DNA from 3 places in the Pseudomonas sp. LBUM1643 genome. Region 3 is predicted to be linked to each of the others. Evidence: predicted binding sites of a transcription regulator. Region 3 holds the regulator's gene; each other region holds the start of a gene.

Region 1 (7,690 bases), 760 kb from region 3:
CCACCTGCGAGTTGGCGTTTTTGCTCGCCTGTGTCCGCTCGTTCAAGGTGATGGTAATGATGTCACCGACCCGGAAAGCCTTGCGGTCGCTGTACAGGTTCTGTTCGAAACCGGCCTGATAGATCGAGCCGTTATTGGCGGCAGCCGGTAGCGGCGTGCGCGGCAACACCGGAGCGTAATAAGGGTCATTGGGCTTGGGCGTCGGGGCGACGCAGCCCGCGAGCGCGGTGATCCCACTCAGTGCCAGAACAGATACAAAGCGATTCATGACCCTACCTCACGGTGTTGCAGGCGACCTCATGGTCGCCTCATAGACTTGATTACAGATTCTGCGTTACGAACGAGAGCATCTGGTCGGCGGTGGAGATCACCTTGGAGTTCATCTCGTAGGCGCGCTGGGTAGTGATCATGTTGACCATCTCCTCAACGGTGCTGACGTTGGACGTTTCCAGGGTGTTCTGCAGCGTGGTGCCGAAACCGGCGAGGCCCGGCGTACCGACTTGCGGCGCGCCACTGGCAGCAGTTTCGAGGAACAGGTTGTTACCCACGGCTTGCAGGCCGGCCGGGTTGATGAAGTCGGCGGTTTGCAGGTTGCCGATCACCTGGGACGCGGCGTTGCCAGGAACGGTGACGGACACGGTACCGTCGCGACCGACAGTGAAGGTCTGGGCATCGTTCGGGATGACAATGGCCGGCTCCAGGGCGAAACCGCTGGCGTTGACGATCTGGCCGTTGGAGTCCAGATGGAAAGTACCGTCACGGGTGTAGGACGTGGTGCCGTCCGGCTGCAGAATCTGGAAGAAACCGCGACCGTCGATAGCCATGTCCAATGGCTGCTCGGTGGTTTGCAGGCTGCCGGCGGTGAAGTTTTTCTGGGTGCCGACGATGCGCACACCGGTACCCACTTGCAGACCCGACGGCAGTTCGCTGTCCTGGGTCGACTGGGCGCCTGGCTGGCGTTTGATCTGATAGAGCAGGTCCTGGAATTCGGCGCGATCACGTTTGAAACCCGTGGTCGACACGTTGGCCAGGTTGTTGGAAATGGTGGTCAGGTTGGTGTCCTGGGCGGACAAACCTGTTTTGGCAACCCATAGAGCCGGAAGCATTCGATTCTCCTCGTGCGCCTGTTTTACGGCGCGACGTTCTGGTAATTAGCTGATCTGCAAGACCCGAGCCATGGCCTGGTCGTCTTCCTTGGCGGTGTTCATCATCTTGATGTGCAATTCGAATTGCTTGGCCAGCGCCAGCACCGAGGTCATTTCCTCGACAGCATTGACGTTGCTCGACTCGAGGAAACCGGACACCAGTTTCACGCCAGCATCGGCTTGAGCCGGCTTGCCGTCCTTGGTATGGATCGAACCATCCAGGCCTTTGGTCATGTTCTTGAAGTCAGGGTTGACCAGCTTGATGCGGTCGACTTCGGCCATCACTCGCGGGCCTTCGCCCATCGCACGGATGCTGATGGTGCCGTCCTCGCCAACTTCGATCTGTTGCTCGGGCGGCACGGCAATCGGTCCACCGTTGCCCATCACCGGCATACCGTTGCCGGCTCGCAGCACGCCTAGCGCGTCGACGTTCAGGCTGCCGGTGCGCACATAGCTTTCACCGCCATCGGGGTTTTGCACGGCAATCCAGCCATTGCCCTGAACCGCGACATCGAGGTCACGACCGGTTTCCACCAGGGAGCCGGCGGAGAAGTCGGTGGCCGGACGCTCGGACATGGCAAACGCACGCGCCGGAAAGCTGTCGCCGAACACCGGCATCGAGCGCGCTTGCTCCAGGTCTTTCTGAAAACCGTTGGTGGAGATGTTCGCCAGGTTGTTCGCATGAGCCTTTTGCGCCAATGCATTCTGGCTGGCGCCGGTCATCGCTACATAAAGGTACTTGTCCACACTCTTTCCTCTGCATGCCGGACGTTTGCCGCCCACTGCTGTACTGCTGAGCCATAAGCAATTTGCAGACCAACTTTTTTCTGGCGGCACCGGACCCGGCAAACAAAGGACTTGAGGGGTTTTACGAGGAAAGGAGGAATGTAGAGAAGACGAAAAACCGGCGGTGTTATGCCGCTACGCGGCAACGGATCAAAAAATCGCAGCCTCGTTGCACTCGACAGCGCCTACACGTAAACACGCGATCCCATGCAGGAGCTGTCGAGTGCAACGAGGCTGCGATCTTTTGATCTTAAATGCTGCTGTCCTTGCCCACCTCATACTCCCGCAACTTGTTGGCAATCGTGGTGTGTGAAACCCCCAACCGCTTGCCCAGCTGTCGGCTGCTTGGATGCTCGGAATACAGGCGCTCCAGCACTGCCTTTTCAAACCGGCCGACGATGTCGTCCAACCCGCCTTCCAGCGAAAAATCGCCAAGGGGCTGACGCACGCCATAGTCCGGCAGACGAATATGTTCAGCCTTGACGGTGCCGCCTTCACACAGGGAAACCGCCTGGAACAAGACGTTCTCCAGCTGCCGCACATTACCGGGCCAATGGTAATGACTGAGCCGCTCCATGGCCGCTGGCGCCAACTTCGGCAACGGGCAGCCGATCTGCCGACTGGCCTGATCAAGGAAGTGCTCAACCAGCGGCGTCAGACCATCCAGGCATTCGCGCAGCGGCGGGATGTGCAGCGACAGTACATTCAAGCGGTGGTACAGGTCCTGGCGAAACTCACCGCGCGCGCACAGTTCGGACAAATCCACCTGGGTTGCGCAAATCACTCGTACATCGAGGTAAACCTCTTCATCGCTGCCGACACGACGGAAGCATCCGTCCTGCAAGAAGCGCAGCAATTTCACCTGCAAGCGCGGGCTCATTTCGCCGACGCCATCGAGAAACAACGTACCGCCCGCCGTCAATTCCAGCAGCCCGAGCTTGCCTTCAGCCCGCGCGCCTTCGAAGGCGCCGGGACCGTAGCCGAACAGTTCAGTTTCGGCCATGGACTCTGGCAGGCCGGCACAGTTGAGCGCCATCAGCGGCGATTGACCGCGTGGACTGGCCAGGTGGCAAGCCCGCGCCAACAGCTCCTTGCCGGTGCCGGTTTCGCCCTCTATTAATAGTGGCGCATCCAGCGGTGCCATGCGTCGGGCTTCGCGGACCACGGCGGCCATCACTTTCGAGCTTTGGAAAATGCTGTCGAACCCGCGCAATTCCTGCTTGCGCACGTTGTAGATGCGCTCGCCCACCCGATCCGCGCGGTGCAGCGTGAGTACTGCGCCGGCCATGGCTTCGCTGTCATCGTGCTCCGATTGCAGCGGTGCGATGTCCGCCAGGAACACATCGCCTTTTACCTTCACTCGCAACCCGTTGATCCGCGACTTGTTGGCGCGGACAAGTTCTGGCAGGTCGAAATCCTCTGCGTAACGGGACAAGGGAATGCCCGGCACTTCGTCCACCCGCACGCCGAGCAACTGCGCTGCCGCACGATTGGCCGCCACGATCGAGCCGCCCATGTCGATCGACAACACCGGAAATTCCAGCGCACCGAGCAAGGCATTGAGCTCCATGTGCCGACGCTCGCTGGGCATCAGCCCTACACGCTTGACGCCAAATACACCGGCGATGGATTCAAATTTCGCACGCAACGCCTGGAACTGCAGGTTGATCAGGTTTGGGCAGTGCAGGTAGATCGCATTCCCATGCTCACCACCCACTTCGCCGCGAGCGACGTTGATCCCGTACTCCACCAGCAGGTTGAGAATGTCGCGCAGAATGCCGATGCGGTTCTGGCAATGGACTTTGATACGCATATGAAAGACCTGATAAACGATGATTGACCTGTGGGAGCCAGCCTGCTGGCGATGACGTCTCATCTGTCGATGTTGATGTCGAATGAAACACCGCTATCGCCAGCAGACTGGCTCCCCCAAGGTTAGCGCCCGACCTTTCTGACTAAGCGCGCAGATAGTCGTCAAGATTATGTGACACCTACGACGCTTTTCAAACTCGAAAAACTCAATAACTGCGCCACAGCAGGAAATCCGTAACGAAAACTTTACGATTTGATAAGAATTTTCCTACTTGCTGCTACTACCTGCAGCTGCATCGCCTCGCACCTTGGGTTATTTCTAACTCCATAGCTGGACATAACAAGAACGAAATTCCCTAGCAGGAGAGCAGCATGAAGCAGACGCAATACGTGGCTCGCGAGCCCGATGCGCAAGGTTTTATCGATTACCCCGCCGAAGAACATGCGGTGTGGAACACGCTGATCACTCGCCAACTGAAAGTGATCGAAGGTCGTGCGTGCCAGGAATATCTGGACGGTATCGAAAAACTCGGTCTGCCCCACGACCGCATTCCTCAACTCGGCGAAATCAACAAGGTCCTCGGTGAAACCACCGGCTGGCAAGTCGCCCGCGTTCCGGCACTGATTCCCTTCCAGACGTTTTTCGAATTGCTGGCCAACAAGCAGTTCCCCGTCGCGACCTTCATTCGTACCCGTGAAGAACTGGATTACCTCCAGGAGCCGGACATTTTCCATGAGATCTTTGGTCACTGTCCGCTGCTGACCAACCCCTGGTTCGCCGAATTTACCCACACCTACGGCAAACTCGGCCTGCAGGCGAGCAAGGAAGAACGCGTGTACCTGGCGCGTCTTTACTGGATGACCATTGAGTTCGGCCTGGTCGACACGCCTCAAGGCCAGCGAATCTATGGCGGCGGCATCCTCTCTTCGCCGAAAGAAACCGTTTACTGCCTCTCGGACGAGCCGGAACATCAGGCCTTCGACCCGCTGGAATGCATGCGCACGCCTTACCGCATCGACATTCTGCAGCCGCTGTACTTTGTCCTGCCCAACCTCAAGCGCCTGTTCGACCTGGCCCACGAAGACATCATGGGCATGGTCCAGCAAGGCATGCAGCTTGGTTTGCACGCACCGAAATTTCCGCCCAAGCCCAAAGCGGCCTGAGCAGATCCCGCTCGCGAGTTGCGCGCAAAGATAGTAATTTCCAACAAGAATCGAATTCAGGAATACACCATGAACGCTCTGAACCAAGCCCACTGCGAAGCCTGCCAAGCCGGCGCTCCTCAAGTCAGCGACGAAGAATTGCCGGTACTGATCAAGCAGATTCCAGACTGGAACATCGAAGTTCGCGACAGCATCATGCAGCTGGAAAAAGTCTTCCTGTTCAAGAATTTCAAGCACGCACTGGCATTCACCAATGCGGTCGGCGAGATCTCTGAGGCTGAAGGTCACCACCCGGGCCTGCTGACCGAGTGGGGCAAAGTCACCGTGACCTGGTGGAGCCACTCCATCAAAGGCCTGCACCGCAATGACTTCATCATGGCCGCGCGCACTGACGAAGTGGCCAAGGACGCCGAGGGCCGTAAGTAATGCACTTCGACGCCATCGGCCGGGTGCCCGGCGATCCGATCCTCGGGTTGATGGAGGCTTATGCGCAGGACGCTAATCCGCGCAAATTCGACCTCGGCGTGGGCGTCTACAAAGACGCTCAAGGCCTGACGCCCATTCCGCAAGCGGTGAAACTGGCCGAGGCGAGGCTGGTCGACCGTCAGTCGACCAAGACCTATATCGGTGGTCATGGCGAGCCGGCGTTTGGCAAGGCGATCAACGAGTTGGTGCTGGGTGCGGATTCCGCGCTGATCGCTGGACAACGGGCCGGCGCGACTCAGACACCGGGTGGCACTGGAGCACTGCGCCTGAGCGCGGACTTCATCGCCCAATGCCTTCCGGGGCGTGGTGTCTGGCTGAGCAATCCGACTTGGCCGATTCACGAAACCATCTTCGCGGCAGCCGGGATCAAGGTCAGCCACTACCCTTACGTCGGCCAAGACAACCGTCTCGACGTCGAGGCGATGCTGGCGGTGCTTAATGAAGTACCCACGGGCGATGTGGTGTTGCTGCACGCTTGCTGCCACAACCCGACCGGCTTCGATCTGTCCCATGAAGACTGGCGTCGCGTGCTGGACATCGTGCGCAGTCGCAATTTGTTGCCGCTGATCGACTTCGCCTACCAGGGTTTTGGCGATGGTCTGGAGCAGGATGCCTGGTCGACCCGACTGTTCGCTGCCGAGTTGCCGGAAGTACTGATCACCAGTTCGTGCTCGAAGAACTTCGGCCTGTATCGGGATCGCACTGGCGCGCTGATTGTTTGCGCGAAAACCGCTGACAAGTTGGTGGATGTTCGCAGCCAGCTGGCCAACATTGCCCGCAACCTGTGGTCGACGCCGCCGGATCATGGCGCCGCGGTGGTAGCGACCATTCTTGGCGATCCAGAACTGAAAAGCCTGTGGGCCGACGAAGTGGAGGCCATGCGTTTGCGTATCGCCCAACTGCGCAGTGGCCTGGTCGAAGCGCTCGAGCCTCACGGATTGCGTGAACGTTTCGCGCACATCGGGGTGCAACGGGGGATGTTCTCCTACACCGGCCTGACGCCTGAGCAGGTGAAGAACCTGCGTGATCATCACAGCGTCTACATGGTCGGTACTGGCCGGGCGAACGTGGCAGGAATAGACGCTACGCGCCTGGACCTGCTGGCCGAAGCCATCGCTGAAGTCTGCAAGTAACCCTTCTTGCAGCTTCGGAGCCTGCGAAGCTGTAAGGTCGCACTCATATCCCTGTAGGAGCTGTCGAGCCTGCGAGGCTGCGATCTTTTGATGTTGCCCTTAAAAACATCAAAAGATCGCAGCCTCGCAGGCTCGACAGCTCCTACAGAGGATGATCGCAGGATCCACGGTTCCGCACTCGGCGAATCCCCCTGCGGCCATCTGTCGCAGAAATCCCAGATAAAAGTCTATTTGTCATTTCTCCTGCTGTATCCTGCGCAAGCTTTGTAAAAGCGCGGATCTACCAGATCTATCAACAGACTTTGCGAGGAGCGCGAACCATGCACGAGATCCCTAATCTCCCCTTCCCAAGCCTGCACGAAACTGAGCAGACAACCACGCAACAAGCCGGCGCCCAACAGCCCGAGCCGACAGAAGCCACTGACAGTCGCAAGGCTGACAGCGAAGACTGATACACCGCACTACCAGACCGTGTGGAAAGCGCTAACATGCGCTTTCCACACTGCCTGAAACCCGAGCCCCCCATGTCTGACGAATTCAGCGAAGAGCAAGCCAGCGCATTGATCGGCACCGCCGAGAAAATGATCGAGATCTGGAATCGCCTCTCCCCCGAAAAACAAGCCGCCCTGCTCGCCCGTTTCGGCAGCGAAGAAAATGCCCTGGCCGCCCTGGTCACGACGCAACTGGTTGCCCCTGCCAAACCCTGATCAGCCATCCGGCAAATAGTTTTACTTTTTCACGACCTGCGGCCGCTCGCGCCGCTATCATAAGCTGCCTATCTATCCTGCTTTCCCGTGGACCTTTACCCATGTCTGAAAACCAGCGCCCCCTGGCGGTCACGCTGCAAGTTGTCTCCATCGTTCTGTTCACCTTTATTGGCTACCTGAATATCGGCATTCCCCTGGCCGTATTGCCTGGCTACGTCCACAGTGACCTGGGTTTCGGCGCCGTGATCGCCGGTCTGGTGATCAGCGTGCAATACCTCGCCACCCTGCTCAGCCGGCCGTATGCCGGGAAGATCATCGACAACAAAGGCAGCAAACTCGCGGTGATGTATGGCCTCGCCGGTTGTGGTTTAAGCGGCGTGTTCATGCTGATCTCGGCGTGGACTCAAAGCCTGCCGGCGCTTAGCCTCGTCAGCCTGCTGATCGGTCGCCTGGTCCT
Region 2 (7,690 bases), 1.2 Mb from region 3:
TGGGCAATCCTCATGCGGTGCTGCGCGTCAGCGACATCAACAATGCGCCGGTGCATGAGTTGGGACCGAAAATCGAACACCACCCGCGCTTCCCGGCACGGGTCAATGTCGGTTTTCTCCAGGTCATCGACCGCAACCGCGCACAACTGCGCGTCTGGGAACGCGGGGCCGGGGAAACCCAGGCGTGCGGAACCGGCGCCTGTGCGGCCGCAGTGGCCGCGATCAGCCAGGGGTGGATGGATTCGCCGCTATTGATCGACCTGCCCGGCGGGCGTCTGTCCATTGAATGGGCAGGCCCTGGCCAACCGGTGATGATGACCGGCCCGGCAGTTCGTGTTTACGAAGGACAAGTACGTCTTTGAGTGAGTCAAACCCATGACCGACAAGCCCCAGGTTCCCGCCCTACAGCCCGACGAATCCCCTTCCGAAAGCCTTGAGGCGGCGGCGATTGCCGCGTACCTGGAGGCTCATCCGGACTTTTTTGTCGCGCACGAAGAACTACTACCGTCCTTGCGCATTCCGCATCAGCGAGGGGACACCATCTCGCTGGTCGAACGCCAGATGACCATCCTGCGCGACCGCAACATCGAGTTGCGTCATCGTCTCTCGCATTTGATGGATGTCGCCCGCGACAACGATCGCCTTTTCGACAAGACCCGCCGCTTGATTCTCGCGCTGATGGACGCCAACAGCCTCGAAGACGTGGTGATCAGTGTCGAAGACAGCCTGCGCCAGGACTTCCAGGTGCCCTTTGTCAGCCTGATCCTGCTCGGTGACAACCCGATGCCGGTCGGCCGCTGGGTCACTCATGCCGACGCGCAGACAGCCATTGGCGGCCTGCTCTCGGAAGACAAAAGTGTCAGCGGCAGCCTGCGCGAGCATGAACTGGACTTCCTGTTCGGCGAGGAGCAGCGCAAGCAGATCGGCTCTACCGCCGTCGTCGCCATCAGCTATCAAGGTATCCACGGTGTTCTCGCTATCGCCAGCCGCGACCCACAGCACTACAAGAGCTCCGTGGGTACGCTGTTCCTGAGCTACATCGCTGAAGTCATGGGTCGCGTGCTGCCAAGGGTCAACAACTCCCTGCGCTCGGTACGTTAACCATGGAACGGCAACTGGACGCTTACTGCGAACACCTGCGCAGTGAGCGACAGGTGTCGCCTCACACGCTGTATGCCTATCGCCGCGACCTCGACAAAGTCCTGGGCTGGTGCATCAAACAGAACATCGGCAGCTGGGCGGCCCTGGATATCCAGCGCCTGCGCAGCCTGATCGCTCGCTTGCACGCCCAGGGCCAATCGTCCCGCAGCCTGGCGCGACTGCTGTCCGCAGTGCGCGGGCTGTACCACTATCTGAATCGCGAAGGCTTGTGCGACCACGATCCGGCCAACGGCCTGGCACCGCCCAAGGGTGAGCGCCGCCTGCCAAAAACCCTCGACACGGACCGTGCGCTACAGCTGCTTGAAGGCGCGGTGGAGGATGATTTCCTGGCGCGTCGGGATCAGGCCATTCTGGAGCTGTTTTATTCTTCCGGGCTGCGACTTTCGGAGCTGACCGGCCTCAATCTGGATCAGCTGGACCTGGCTGACGGCATGGTCCAGGTCCTGGGCAAGGGCAGCAAGACGCGACTGTTGCCAGTGGGTAAAAAAGCCCGCGAAGCCTTGGAGCTGTGGCTTCCGTTGCGGGCCATGACCAACCCGGCGGACGATGCGGTATTTGTCAGCCAGCAAGGTCGACGCCTGGGTCCGCGCGCGATTCAGGTACGGGTCAAGGCCGCCGGCGAACGCGAGCTGGGGCAGAACCTGCACCCACACATGCTGCGACATTCCTTTGCCAGCCACTTGCTGGAGTCTTCGCAAGACTTGCGCGCGGTGCAGGAATTGCTCGGCCACTCGGACATCAAGACCACCCAGATCTACACCCACCTGGACTTCCAGCACCTGGCGACGGTCTACGACAGTGCCCATCCACGGGCCAAACGCATTAAGGGCGATGATTCATGACTCTCCAACTGATCACCTTCGACCTCGACGACACGCTCTGGGACACCGCCCCGGTGATCGTCAGCGCTGAAGCGGTATTGCGCGCCTGGCTGACCGAGCATGCGCCTAACCTCGGCGCGGTGCCGGTGGAACATCTGTGGGCCATTCGCGAACGCATCCTGAGCATCGAACCAAACCTCAAGCACCGCATCAGCGCCTTGCGTCGACGCGTGTTGTTCCAGGCGCTGGAAGAAGCCGGCTACCCTCACGCAGAGGCGTCTGAACTGGCCGATCAGAGTTTTGAAGTGTTCCTGCATGCCCGGCATCAGCTGGAAATCTTCCCTGAGGTGCAACCCACCCTGGAACTGCTGGCCAACCATTACGCACTCGGCGTGGTCACCAATGGCAACGCTGACGTGCGCCGTTTAGGGCTTGCGGACTACTTCAAGTTCGCGTTGTGCGCCGAAGACATCGGCATCGCCAAGCCCGACGCCCGGCTGTTCCATGAAGCCTTGCAGCGCGGTGGCGCCACGGCCGAGACGGCGGTGCACATCGGTGATCATCCGGGTGATGACATCGCGGGGGCACAGCAGGCTGGCTTGCGGGCGATCTGGTTTAATCCGGCGGGCAAAATCTGGGAAGCGCAGAAAGCACCGGATGCCGAGATTCGTAGCCTCACCGAATTGCCGGCGTTGCTGGCTCGGTGGAATTCAATTTAATTTTGTGGTGCCTTTAAAAGATCGCAGCCTTCGGCAGCTCCTACATTGGATTGTGTACACCTGTAGGAGCTGCCGAAGGCTGCGATCTTTTGACTTTCAAGTTAGGCATGAAAAAGCCCGCAGCGACGGCGGGCTTTTTCAGCAAGCAAGGGCAGACGCTTAGATAGGCCGACTGCCGTACTTGTTATCAGGCTTCTTGGGAGGATCGGCGACCACATTGGCCTCCACTTCCTGCACCTTGCCGCCCTTGGCCAGGAACTCTTCCATGGCCCGCGCAAGCGCATCACGCTCTTTGTTCTTCGCTTCGACGCTCGGCAGCTCGTCGACCGAAACCGCAGCCTTGGCTTTGCCTTTTGCGGTCGGAACGGGCGTTTCACCGCCATCGTCTTCAGCGACGTCTTCCGCCGCTGCTTCCAGACCTTCTTCGGTTTCGTCGTCGTCGCCTACTTCGAGGTCGTCGTTTTCCAGATCATCGTCGCTCATGTTCTACCTCATGACTTGCGAAAAGCAGATTAGTTATAGCCCAGCTTCACCGTCTGTCGACGGCTGCCAGAAAAAATTCAACCGCCATTGGTGACCAACGGCTTATGCCCCTTCACCGTGCACGGTGGCGAGGACTTTACGAGCACCGCCATGATCACGGTGCTCGCCCAGATAAACGCCTTGCCAGGTTCCCAACGCCAGTCGGCCTGCCGAAATCGGCAAACTGAGCTGACAGCCAAGCACGCTGGCCTTGAAGTGCGCCGGGAGGTCGTCCAGGCCTTCGTCGTTATGCTCATAGCCGTCTGTTCCTTGTGGGATCAGACGATTGAAAAATCGTTCGAAGTCGCGACGTACCGCCGGATCGGCGTTCTCGTTGATGGTCAACGACGCCGAGGTATGCTGCAGCCACAAATGCAACAGACCGACCCGGCATGCCTTGAGTTCAGGCAGGCCAGCGAGTAACTCGTCCGTTACCAGATGAAAGCCTCGGGGCCTCGCCCGCAAGGTAATCAGAGTCTGTTGCCACATACAGTTCTCCGCACGTTCGGGGCGCATTCTAGCGCGCTCTGGGAAAAAACAAAGGCCCTAATATTCCTTCAACGTTGTAAGCGATTGACCGTACAAAATTGCCTGTTGAAAAGGTGTCGAAAGCTGACAGAAAAAACCTTTCAGCCTCACCATCAATGACAAATCCCGGACAAAAAAATGCCCGGCGAACCGGGCATTTTTTTGCGCGTACTTACAAGTTGTAGCCGCGTTCGTTGTGCAGTGCCAGGTCGAGACCGACCGCTTCCTCCTCCTCGGTCACGCGCAGACCCATGATGGCGTCCAGGACCTTGAGGATGATGAAGGTGACGATCGCGGTGTAGATCACCGTAAAACCTACCCCTTTGCACTGAATCCAGACTTGTGCGGCGATGTCGGTCACAGTGCCGAAACCACCCAGGGACGGTGCAGCGAACACACCGGTCAGGATCGCGCCGAGGATACCGCCGATGCCGTGTACGCCAAATGCGTCCAGCGAATCGTCATAACCGAGTTTGCGTTTCAACGTGGTAGCGCAGAAGAAGCACACGACGCCCGCTGCCAGACCGATCACTAGCGCACCCATTGGGCCCACGGTGCCAGCGGCAGGAGTGATTGCAACCAGACCGGCCACAACACCCGACGCAATACCCAGAGCACTTGGTTTGCCGTGAGTAATCCACTCAGCGAACATCCAGCCCAATGCAGCGGCAGCGGTTGCGATCTGGGTGACCAGCATCGCCATACCTGCAGTGCCGTTTGCTGCAGCAGCAGAGCCGGCGTTGAAACCGAACCAGCCTACCCACAGCATTGCAGCACCCATCAGCGTGTAACCGAGGTTGTGCGGAGCCATCGGAGTGGTCGGGAAGCCTTTGCGCTTGCCCAGTACCAGGCAGCAAATCAGACCTGCCACACCGGCGTTGATGTGCACAACGGTGCCGCCAGCGAAGTCCAGCACGCCCCAGTCCCACATCAGGCCGCCGTTACCGGACCAGACCATGTGCGCGATCGGCGCATAAACCAGGGTGAACCAGATGCCCATGAAGATCAGCATGGCGGAGAACTTCATCCGCTCGGCGAAAGCACCGACGATCAACGCAGGGGTAATGATGGCGAAGGTCATCTGGAAGGTGACGAACACCGCCTCAGGGAACAGCGCCGCAGGCCCGGTCAGGCTGGCTGGCGTGATGCCGGCGAGGAACGCCTTGCCCATGCCGCCGAAGAACGAGTTGAAGTTGACGACGCCCTGCTCCATGCCGGTAGTGTCGAACGCAATGCTGTAGCCATAAATGACCCACAGAATGCTGATCAGACCGGTAATGGCGAAGCACTGCATCATCACGGAAAGAATGTTTTTGGACCGAACCATGCCGCCGTAGAACAGCGCGAGGCCGGGAATGGTCATGAACAGCACGAGGGCTGTCGAGGTCAACATCCAGGCGGTGTCGCCGGAGTTGAGGACTGGGGCCGCCACTTCGTCTGCCGCCATAGCCAGGCTGGGCATTACGAGGGACAACAGGGCTCCTAGCCCTGCGAATTTACGCAGAGTCATATTGTTTTCTCCTGGGGCGTTGGGTTTGTGGCGGCTTTTTAGATTGCGTCGGTATCGGTTTCGCCGGTACGGATGCGAATCGCCTGTTCCAGATTAACCACGAAGATCTTGCCGTCACCGATCTTGCCGGTGTTGGCTGCCTTGGTTATCGCCTCGATAACCCGATCAAGATCCTTGTCGTCAATGGCGACGTCGATCTTCACCTTTGGCAGGAAATCGACCACGTACTCCGCGCCGCGATACAGCTCGGTGTGACCCTTCTGCCGACCGAAGCCTTTGACTTCAGTAACGGTAATGCCCTGCACGCCGATCTCGGACAGCGACTCGCGCACGTCGTCCAGTTTGAACGGCTTGATGATGGCAGTGACTAGCTTCATGAAAACTCTCTCCCGAATTGGTGGACTTGCCCCAGGAAAACAAACCCGACTCAAGTCTAAGCGCAGTGCCTGGCTTTGTAACGCATCGTCGGCCTTACCTGCCCGTCCGACGCCAGTTAACCGCTCCTGACGAAACACTTCCCCGTTCCGCTCGGCGCACTGCATTCGTCACAGCGACTGCATCAGTGCATGGGTCACTAGGCACTAAGCAGAAAGCTTGCCATCTCCACAAAAACCACTGAATTCAATCCATTGGCCTCAGCGACCGACCACTTCACACGAATGGCCCGCCGTATACGCACAACAACGGTGCGATGCCGTCCGTCCGCATGCGCGAAAAGCGTGCACCCCTGCCATCGAGATTGACTATAGACACTGCGTGATACACTGCCCGCCATTGTTTCCAGGACCTTTCCCATGCTCGCGCCCAAAGACTTCCTTGACGCCCTGACGGGCACCGCCTCCCGCCTCTTCAGCGGCGACACTCCACTGCCGAAAAGCGAAATCGAAAGCCAGTTCAAGGCGTTGTTGCAGAGCGGCTTCAGCAAGCTGGACCTGGTTAGCCGGGAAGAGTTTGATAGCCAGATGGTCGTACTCGCACGCACCCGTGCGCGGCTGGAGAGTCTTGAAGCGAAAGTCGCCGAGATGGAAGCTAAGCTAACCCCGCCAACCGAATAAACGCCGCAAACCCTGTGGGAGCGGGCTTGCCCGCGATGGCCTCACCACAATTTTAATGACACCAAACTGCTTCCCTGTAGGAGCTGCCGCAGGCTGCGATCTTTTGATCTTAAAGCCTGCAAACATCCCGGCAACGTCCTACAAAATTCTCATCCGCCGTCCGATTGCGCCGCACAGCTCCGGTTCCTAAGCTCACCCACTGCTGAATGTTCAGCACTGGGTTTGGCGACCTGGAGACCCCCGAAGCAGCAAGACACACTCGGACAGGGAAATTTCCCGTCCCGATTTATGGCGGCTGTGCGTAGGAGACCTTCGGGTCTGCCGGAATTCGGGCGTCGCCGGTTCGCCAACCCACGCATAGCTGCCACCCTTTTCGTTTGGCGACGATTAGAGGCGGTTTTTCTCCACTCGACTCCGAGATTTGCACCATGGATGAAAACTATCTAACACCCCACGTCTTCACCCGCCACAAACTCCACCTCCACGCCCTCCTCCTCGAAAACCAACCCTGGTTCAGCGCCCGCGACTTAGGCCGTCTCATCCGCCTCTATATCGACGAACGCACCCTTCGAAAACTCGACCCGGACCAACACCAATCCGCTCGAACGCTCATCCACGGCAGCCTGGAAAACACCCTGCTGATCAGCGAATCCGGCGTCTACGCACTGCTCGTCTACCACTACTGCCCCGAATACCGAAACCTGCGCGAATGGCTTACACACGACGTGGTGCCAGCACTCCGAGACGCAGAGCAACCGACCTCAACCGAGCGACCGGTGCTGAGCCTGTTGAATTGGCCAGAGATGTCGTTGAGCTTGCTGCACTGGAACAACCAGCCGTGGATTCGATTGCAGGACGTGCCACATGTACTGCCTGAACGGAAGGCACCAATACCGACAATCAATACGCCGTGGTGGAGGCGAGCTTCGCAAGTGCTGCAATCGCTATAGGTATTCAAGGTTTATCCACGCCCAATTTCGGCCCTACACTGATCGTAGGTCGATTGGAGATTCAGCCAGAACTCGGGCGTGGTGTTCAGATGGCTAGATAATTTCCTCGCCAGAACAGTACTGACGCCTCGCTGCTGCCTCACAAAGTCGCTCACTTTGGCTTCAGACTCGCTCATAGAGCGAGCCAAAGCCTCAGGCGAAATACTCAGTGGCTTCAAAAACTCTTCGCCAAGAATCTCACCAGGATGAATTGGGCGCATCCCGTTCCTCTTCATTCACGCCTCCTGTGGCTGCATTTAGCGAGATCATAAGCATCCACTTTCTCCCGACAAGTCCGTTTACGCTCTTTCACCGATGTCCTTCACCTATCTCGGCACGGTCCTACAAAAAGCGGCTCTGGTGCCTGATTTATAACTCCAACCAG
Region 3 (7,690 bases):
CCGTTGATTCCGGGGTGCGTCCTACTCTGATCGTGCAATCCTTGAACTGCCCGGCGACTCCAACAAATTTTGCAGAAGCGCGAGCGTGCAGGCCCAGCTTGTTGATGATTTCGATTTCCAGAGCAGGCATCGCGATGTGAATCCTTTAGCTGAGGTCGCGGTGGCGGACCTGGACGTTCTTCAGGGATTGTTGCAGGGTCTGACCCAGGCGTTCGGTCAGGTAGACGGAGCGGTGATGCCCGCCGGTACAGCCAATAGCGATGGTGACATACGCGCGGTTGCTCGCGGCAAATCTTGGTAGCCATTTGAGCAGGTAGGTAGAAATGTCCTGGAACATCTCTTCCACGTCCGGTTGCGCTGCCAGGTAGTCGGCAACCGGTTTGTCCAACCCGGACTGCTCGCGCAACTCGGGCTTCCAGTACGGATTCGGCAGGCAGCGCACATCGAACACCAGGTCGGCGTCCACTGGCATGCCACGCTTGAACCCGAAAGACTCCACCAGGAACGCGGTGCCCGGCTCAGGCTGATTGAGCAGCCGCAGCTTGATGGTATCGCGCAGCTGATACAGGTTCAGGTTAGTGGTATTGACCTTAAGGTCAGCCAGGTCGGCGATAGGGCCCAGTAAATTGGTTTCGTCGGAGATCGCCTCGGCCAGCGAGCGATTGGCGTTGCTCAGCGGGTGCCGGCGACGGGTTTCCGAGAAACGCTTGAGCAGTGTTTCCTCGTCGGCGTCCAGGTACAACACATCGCACTTGATGTGTCGGCTGCGGACTTCTTCCAGCAACTCCGGAAACCGCGACAAGTGGCTCGGCAGGTTGCGCGCGTCGATGGACACGGCCACCAGCGGTTGCGCCAGTTCCGTGTGAATCAGTGCGCGCTCGGCCAGTTCAGGCAGAAGCCCTGCCGGCAAGTTGTCGATGCAGTAGTAACCGTTGTCTTCAAGGACATCGAGCGCGGTACTTTTACCTGAGCCGGAACGGCCACTGACAATGATCAAGCGCATGATTACTGACCGTTCTGCTCGTCCAGGACTACCTGATACAAGGCTTCATTGCTCGGGGCGCTACGCAGTTTTTCGCGCACTTCCTTGCGATCGAGCATGCTGGCGATCTGACGAAGTAGCTCCAGGTGCGCATCGGTGGCGGCTTGCGGGACCAGCAGAACAAACAGCAGGTCAACCGGAGCGCCGTCGATGGCGTCGAAATCGATGGGGGCGTCCAGGTGCATCAATGCACTGATTGGACTTTCGCAGCCTTTGAGGCGGCAGTGGGGAATCGCGATGCCGTTGCCAAAACCGGTAGAACCAAGTTTTTCACGGGCGACCAGGCTCTCGAAGACATCCTGCATGGCCAGATCCGGCACTTCGCGGTGGATTAGGTTGGCAATTTGCTCGAGGGCTTTCTTTTTGCTGCCGCCCGGCACGTTCACGAGGGAACGGCCGGGGGTCAGAATGTTTTCAAGTCGGATCATGGGTTGGGAGTGTTAACGACCGGTTGCGCCCTGGAGGAGGCTCTGGGTCTTTTCCTTATGCTTTTTGAGTTGGCGATCCAGCTTGTCGGTCAGCAGGTCGATGGCGGCATACATGTCCGTATGCTCAGCGTTGGCGACCACTTCTCCGCCGGGGATATGCAGCGTGGCTTCGATTTTCTGCTGCAGCTTTTCGACGTTCATCGTGACTTGCACGTTGGTAATCTTGTCGAAATGCCTCTCTAACCGGTCGAGTTTTTCGCCGATATAGGTGCGCAGGGGTTCGGTCACTTCCAGTTGGTGTCCACTGATGTTGACTTGCATACAGCTTCTCCTTCGTTGCCAGTGCATAAAGCGGTAGATCAGATGATCTACCACTGGAACGCTGTGGCGTGGCTTACATCAACCGCTTACGTTCGCTCGAAGGCGCGATCCCGAGGGATTCGCGGTACTTGGCGACGGTGCGGCGAGCCACCTGAATGCCTTGTGCCTCCAGTAAACCAGCGATCTTGCTGTCACTCAACGGCTTTTTCTGGTTTTCCGCAGCAACCAGTTTTTTGATGATCGCGCGGATCGCCGTGGAAGAGCATTCGCCGCCTTCGGAAGTGCTGACGTGGCTGGAGAAAAAATATTTCAGTTCATAAATGCCCCGGGGGGTATGCATGAATTTTTGCGTGGTTACCCGTGAAATCGTCGACTCATGCATGCCCACCGCCTCAGCGATGTCATGCAGCACCAGCGGTTTCATGGCTTCGTCGCCATACTCCAGAAAACCGCGCTGATGCTCGACGATCTGGGTGGCTACTTTCATCAGCGTTTCATTGCGGCTTTGCAGGCTCTTGATGAACCAGCGAGCCTCCTGCAACTGATTGCGCATGAAGGTGTTGTCTGCGCTGGTATCGGCGCGGCGAACAAAACCGGCGTATTGGGCGTTCACCCGCAGTCGAGGCACCGATTCCTGATTAAGCTCGACCAGCCAGCGTTCGTTGTCCTTGCGCACGATTACATCAGGAACGACGTATTCGGCTTCACTGGATTCGATTTGCGAGCCCGGGCGTGGGTTAAGGCTCTGAACCAGTTCGATCACCTGGCGCAGTTCGTCTTCCTTGAGCTTCATACGGCGCATCAGCTGGCTGTAATCACGGCTGCCCAGCAGGTCGATGTAATCGGTGACCAGACGCTTGGCTTCGGCGAGCCAAGGGGTTTTGGCGGGCAACTGGCGCAGTTGCAACAGCAGGCATTCACCCAGGTTACGGGCGGCGATGCCGGCGGGTTCGAATTGCTGGATGCGGTGCAGGACGGCTTCGATTTCATCGAGCTCGATGTCCAGTTCCGGGTCGAAGGCTTCGAGAATTTCCTCGAGGGTTTCGTCGAGATAGCCCTGATTATTGATGCAATCGATCAGGGTCACGGCGATCAGGCGATCGGTGTCGGACATCGGTGCCAGGTTCAGCTGCCACAACAGGTGGCTTTGCAGGCTTTCGCCGGCGGATGTACGGGTGGTGAAGTCCCACTCGTCGTCATCGTTGCTCGGCAAGCTGCTGGCGCTGGTCTGGTAGACGTCTTCCCACGCGGTATCAACAGGCAACTCGTTGGGAATACGCTCGTTCCAGTCTCCTTCCTCGAGGTTATCCACCGTAGGGGCGGTTTCCTGGTAGGAGGGTTCCGAAACATCGGCGTTAGGTTGCTGTTCGGCTTTGTCGGCCAAAGGATCGGCGTTGTCGAAGTCGTCGCCTTCTTCCTGGCGTTCGAGCATCGGATTGGACTCCAGAGCCTCCTGGATTTCCTGTTGCAGGTCCAGGGTCGACAATTGGAGAAGGCGGATGGCCTGTTGCAGCTGAGGTGTCATCGTCAGCTGCTGGCCCATTCTCAAGACTAGCGATGGTTTCATGGCAGGGGCTTAAACCTTATTCGCCGGCGCGCTTGCGCCATCCACTACAGGGCGCCGAGGCGCCAAACATAAGCAAATTATATGCCCGAAACCGCAGCGTTTGCCTAGAGCGCAGTAACAATAAAAAACGTTGATTTTTTATCGGTACGAGCGCTCGGACGAATGACCAGGCACTTGCGCGCTTACAGGCGAAACTCGTGGCCCAGGTACACTTCCTTGACCAGGTCGTTGGCCAGGATCGTGGCAGAGTCGCCTTCGGCGATCAGTTGACCATCGTTGACGATGTACGCCGTCTCGCAAATATCCAGGGTTTCACGGACGTTGTGGTCAGTGATCAGGACGCCGATGCCCTTGGCCTTGAGGTGATAAATGATTTGCTTGATGTCGCCCACCGAAATCGGGTCCACGCCGGCGAACGGTTCGTCGAGGAGGATGAATTTCGGATTGGTAGCCAGCGCGCGTGCAATCTCCACGCGGCGACGTTCACCACCGGACAGGCTCATGCCGAGGTTGTCGCGGATGTGGCTGATGTGGAATTCCTGAAGCAGGCTTTCTAGCTCCTTCCGGCGGCCCGCCTTGTCGAGTTCCTTGCGGGTCTCGAGGATCGCCATGATGTTATCGGCCACCGACAGTTTGCGGAAGATCGACGCCTCTTGCGGAAGATAGCCGATACCGGCCTTGGCTCGGCCGTGCATTGGCTGATGGCTGACGTCGAGGTCATCGATCAGTACACGGCCCTGATCGGCCTGCACGAGGCCGACAATCATATAAAAACAGGTGGTCTTGCCGGCGCCGTTGGGCCCGAGCAAACCGACGATCTGACCGCTGTCGATGGACAGGCTGACATCACGCACAACCTGGCGGCTCTTGTAGGCTTTGGCCAGATGCTGAGCTTTCAGAGTTGCCATTACTGGGCCTTCTGCTCGTCGGTTTTCTTTTTAGGTTGAATCACCATATCAATGCGTGGACGCGACTCGGTCACCTTGCTACCTGTAGCGCGACCAGCGCTCGCCAGCTTCTTCTCGGTGTCATAGACGATTTTCTCGCCTTGAGTGACGTTGTTGTCCTTGTCGATGACCTTGGCCTTGTCGATCAGTACAACGCGGTTTTGCGTGGCGTGGTACTGGATGGTCACACCCCAGCCCTGGACGGGCTTGGCGTCGCCGGCGGTTTGCAGTTGCTCGAAGTAAGCCAGGTTGCCGACCGAGGTCACCACGTCGATGTCGCCATTCGGCGCGCGGGTCATGGTTACCTTATTACCGGTAACCTTCATCGACCCTTGGGTGATGATCACGTCGCCGGTGTAAGTGGCAACACCGTTCTTGTCGTCCAGTTGGGCATCGTCGGCCTGAATGCGGATTGGCTGTTGTTGATCGTTCGGCAGAGCCCAGGCGCTCACGCTTCCCAGTGCTGCGCCCAGACTGAGCAAAATAGGGAGGGTTTTAACGAGCCTCATACTGTCCTCTTACGTTCGATAGCAGGTGTATCCTGCTTTCTTTCAAATACGCTTTCATTCCCGTGCCAGTCGAGACGCCACCGGCGCCGTCGATTCTAACGGGTTGCTCGGTCTGCGCATATTGCTCCTGCGGGAACACCGTCATGCGAGTACTGGTGATCAAGGTGTCGCGATTCTTCTCGTCGGTGCGTTTGACGCGAACGTTGTCAATCAGTTCGACTTCGGTGCCGCCTGAATTCACTTCACCGCGTTCGCTGGTGACGTGCCACGGAAAATCGGTACCGCGGTACATGTTCAGGTCGGGTTTGGTAACCAGAGTGATGTCCGTGGCTTTCACGTGCTCGGCTTTCTCCGACGTCATTTCATACTGCACTTTGCCGTCTTCGAGGTATTGCAGCGTGTGAGTGTTGGTCGCATACCAATCGATAGGGCTTTCTTCTGTATTGGTCGGAGGCTTGTCGAGGAAGCGTTCCGGGCTGATGTTCCAGTAGCCGACCGCGGCAAATATCGCCGCGATGCAACCGAACACCAATATGTTGCGAAACTTTTTGCTCAGCATAATGGGCTCACAGGTATGCAGCGTTCGCCGCATCGAGGCGGCCTTGGGCACGCAGGATCAATTCGCAGAATTCGCGAGCGGCACCTTCACCACCACGGGCATGAGTGACGCCATCAGCATGTTCGCGCACGAAACTGGCGGCATTGGCCACTGCCATGCCCAGGCCTACGCGGCGTATCACCGGCAGGTCCGGCAGATCGTCGCCGAGGTAGGCGACCTGTTCATAGCTTAGGCCGAGTTGGGCAAGAAGCTCGTCGAGCACCACCAGTTTGTCTTCGCGACCCTGGTAGAGGTGGGGAATGCCGAGATTTTTTGCCCGGCGCTCAACCACTGGAGTCTTGCGACCGCTGATGATAGCGGTCTGAACGCCGGCTGCCATCAACATCTTGATGCCCTGGCCGTCGAGAGTGCTGAAGGTTTTGAATTCGCTGCCATCTTCAAGGAAGTAAAGGCGTCCGTCAGTCAGGACACCGTCGACGTCGAAGATCGCCAGTTTGATGTTCTTGCCGCGTTGCAGCAGATCGGTACTCATTACATGACTCCCGCGCGGAGCAGGTCGGAGAGGTTGAAGGCGCCGATCGGACGGTCCTCCTTGTCCACGACCACCAGGGCGTTGATTCGATGGTCTTCCATGATTTTCAGGGCTTCCGCGGCCAGCATGTCGGCGCGTGCGGTTTTGCCGTGAACCGTCATGACCTGGTCGATGGTTGCATTATGGATGTCGATGGCGCGGTCGAGGGTGCGGCGCAAATCACCGTCGGTAAAGATCCCGGCGAGTGTGCCGTCGGTTTCCAGGATCGCGGTCATTCCCAGGCCCTTGCGGGTCATTTCCATCAAGGCGTCCTTCAGCAGGGTGCCGCGCGGAACCTGCGGCAGCGCTTCACCCGCGTGCATGACGTTTTCCACTTTGAGTAGAAGACGACGGCCAAGGGCGCCGCCTGGATGGGAAAAGGCGAAGTCTTCAGCGGTGAAGCCGCGTGCTTCCAGCAATGCGACGGCCAGCGCGTCACCCATGACCAGGGCGGCAGTGGTCGACGACGTGGGCGCCAGGTTCAGCGGGCACGCTTCATGCTCGACGTGGACGTTGAGGTTGACCTCGGCCGCCTTGGCCAGCGTCGAGTCAGGATTGCCGGTCATGCTGATCAGCTGGATGCCCAGGCGCTTGATCAGGGGCAGCAGGGTAACGATCTCGGAGGTCGAGCCGGAGTTGGACAGGGCAAGGATGACGTCATCACGGGTAATCATGCCCATGTCGCCGTGACTGGCTTCGGCCGGGTGCACGAAAAAGGCCGTGGTGCCAGTACTGGCGAGCGTGGCAGCGATCTTGGTGCCGATGTGCCCGGATTTCCCCATGCCGACTACGACTACGCGGCCTTTGCTGGCCAGAATCATCTCGCACGCGCGTACGAAATCTGCATCGATACGTGGAAGCAAGCCTTGTACGGCTTCCAGTTCGAGGCGGATGGTGCGTTGTGCTGATTGAACAAGCTCGCTGGATTGGCTCATGTCGGGAATCGGATAGCCTGATGAAAAGGCGGCGATTATAGCGGTTATGATCGAAACCCTCACGTAAGTTCGTCGCGCTTTGTCACTCCCTGTTACTAATCCGCTCTGAATGAGGCTTTTGACCCGTCATGTCGCTGAATATCAGCCGGCTTTAGCCTTGGGCGGCGAGCCTTTGCAGTGATATAGTTCGCCGCCAGTTCGGCCTGTCCGGGAGGTATGTGCTTTCGCCAGAAAGTCAGGCGTCCGAGTGTGAGGCTGCATCGCAAGGAGTTTAGATGAGTGCCGATAACGCCTACGCGGTCGAGCTGAAGGGACTGACCTTCAAGCGCGGTGCGCGCAGCATTTTCAATAACGTCGATATCCGTATCCCGCGCGGCAAGGTCACCGGCATCATGGGGCCCTCCGGGTGTGGCAAGACCACGCTTTTGCGGTTGATGGGCGCCCAGTTGCGTCCCACCGCCGGCGAAGTCTGGGTCAACGGCCAGAATCTGCCGAAATTGTCTCGCAGTGATTTGTTCGATGCGCGCAAGCATATGGGTGTGCTGTTCCAGAGCGGCGCGCTGTTTACCGATCTCGATGTATTCGAGAACGTCGCCTTTCCGCTACGTGTTCACACCGAGCTTCCTGAAGAAATGATCCGGGACATCGTCCTGCTCAAATTGCAGGCGGTGGGTTTGCGTGGTGCCATCGACCTTATGCCTGACGAATTGTCCGGTGGCATGAAGCGTCGAGTCGCACTGGCCCGGGCGATTGCGCTGGATCCGCAGATTCTCATGTATGACGAGCCCTTTGTGGGGCAGGACCCGATCGC

What was found. The regulator sigma-54, encoded in region 3, starts transcription at its own class of promoters, with help from an activator protein. The targets are predictions, from matches to a motif close to ANTGGCATNNANNTTGCTNT.
Positions count from the first base shown of each region.
Region 1: the regulator sigma-54 is predicted to act here: its motif matches at 1,947-1,966, upstream of ACA063_RS07600 (flagellar basal body rod protein FlgF).
Region 2: the regulator sigma-54 is predicted to act here: its motif matches at 5,844-5,863, upstream of glnK (P-II family nitrogen regulator).

Region 1 covers NZ_CP166813.1:1,691,963-1,699,652, reverse strand. The annotation lists gene flgH (flagellar basal body L-ring protein FlgH) at 1-268, opposite strand, end outside; gene flgG (flagellar basal-body rod protein FlgG) at 321-1,106, opposite strand; gene ACA063_RS07600 (flagellar basal body rod protein FlgF) at 1,152-1,892, opposite strand; gene ACA063_RS07595 (sigma-54-dependent transcriptional regulator) at 2,182-3,744, opposite strand; gene phhA (phenylalanine 4-monooxygenase) at 4,116-4,907, shown strand; gene ACA063_RS07585 (4a-hydroxytetrahydrobiopterin dehydratase) at 4,977-5,333, shown strand; gene ACA063_RS07580 (amino acid aminotransferase) at 5,333-6,526, shown strand; gene ACA063_RS07575 (hypothetical protein) at 6,847-6,978, shown strand; gene ACA063_RS07570 (hypothetical protein) at 7,051-7,233, shown strand; gene ACA063_RS07565 (MFS transporter) at 7,335-7,690, shown strand, end outside.
Region 2 covers NZ_CP166813.1:6,246,738-6,254,427, forward strand. The annotation lists gene dapF (diaminopimelate epimerase) at 1-362, shown strand, start outside; gene ACA063_RS28300 (DUF484 family protein) at 376-1,101, shown strand; gene xerC (tyrosine recombinase XerC) at 1,104-2,003, shown strand; gene ACA063_RS28310 (HAD family hydrolase) at 2,000-2,701, shown strand; gene sutA (dormancy-specific transcriptional regulator SutA) at 2,861-3,184, opposite strand; gene ACA063_RS28320 (secondary thiamine-phosphate synthase enzyme YjbQ) at 3,287-3,712, opposite strand; gene ACA063_RS28325 (ammonium transporter) at 3,924-5,261, opposite strand; gene glnK (P-II family nitrogen regulator) at 5,300-5,638, opposite strand; gene ACA063_RS28335 (accessory factor UbiK family protein) at 6,056-6,316, shown strand; gene ACA063_RS28340 (BRO-N domain-containing protein) at 6,745-7,266, shown strand; gene ACA063_RS28345 (HigA family addiction module antitoxin) at 7,278-7,541, opposite strand.
Region 3 covers NZ_CP166813.1:933,446-941,135, forward strand. The annotation lists gene ACA063_RS04030 (HPr family phosphocarrier protein) at 1-130, opposite strand, end outside; gene rapZ (RNase adapter RapZ) at 146-1,003, opposite strand; gene ptsN (PTS IIA-like nitrogen regulatory protein PtsN) at 1,006-1,470, opposite strand; gene hpf (ribosome hibernation-promoting factor, HPF/YfiA family) at 1,483-1,791, opposite strand; gene ACA063_RS04050 (RNA polymerase factor sigma-54) at 1,865-3,358, opposite strand; gene lptB (LPS export ABC transporter ATP-binding protein) at 3,541-4,266, opposite strand; gene lptA (lipopolysaccharide transport periplasmic protein LptA) at 4,266-4,814, opposite strand; gene lptC (LPS export ABC transporter periplasmic protein LptC) at 4,801-5,373, opposite strand; gene ACA063_RS04070 (KdsC family phosphatase) at 5,381-5,905, opposite strand; gene ACA063_RS04075 (KpsF/GutQ family sugar-phosphate isomerase) at 5,905-6,879, opposite strand; gene ACA063_RS04080 (ATP-binding cassette domain-containing protein) at 7,155-7,690, shown strand, end outside.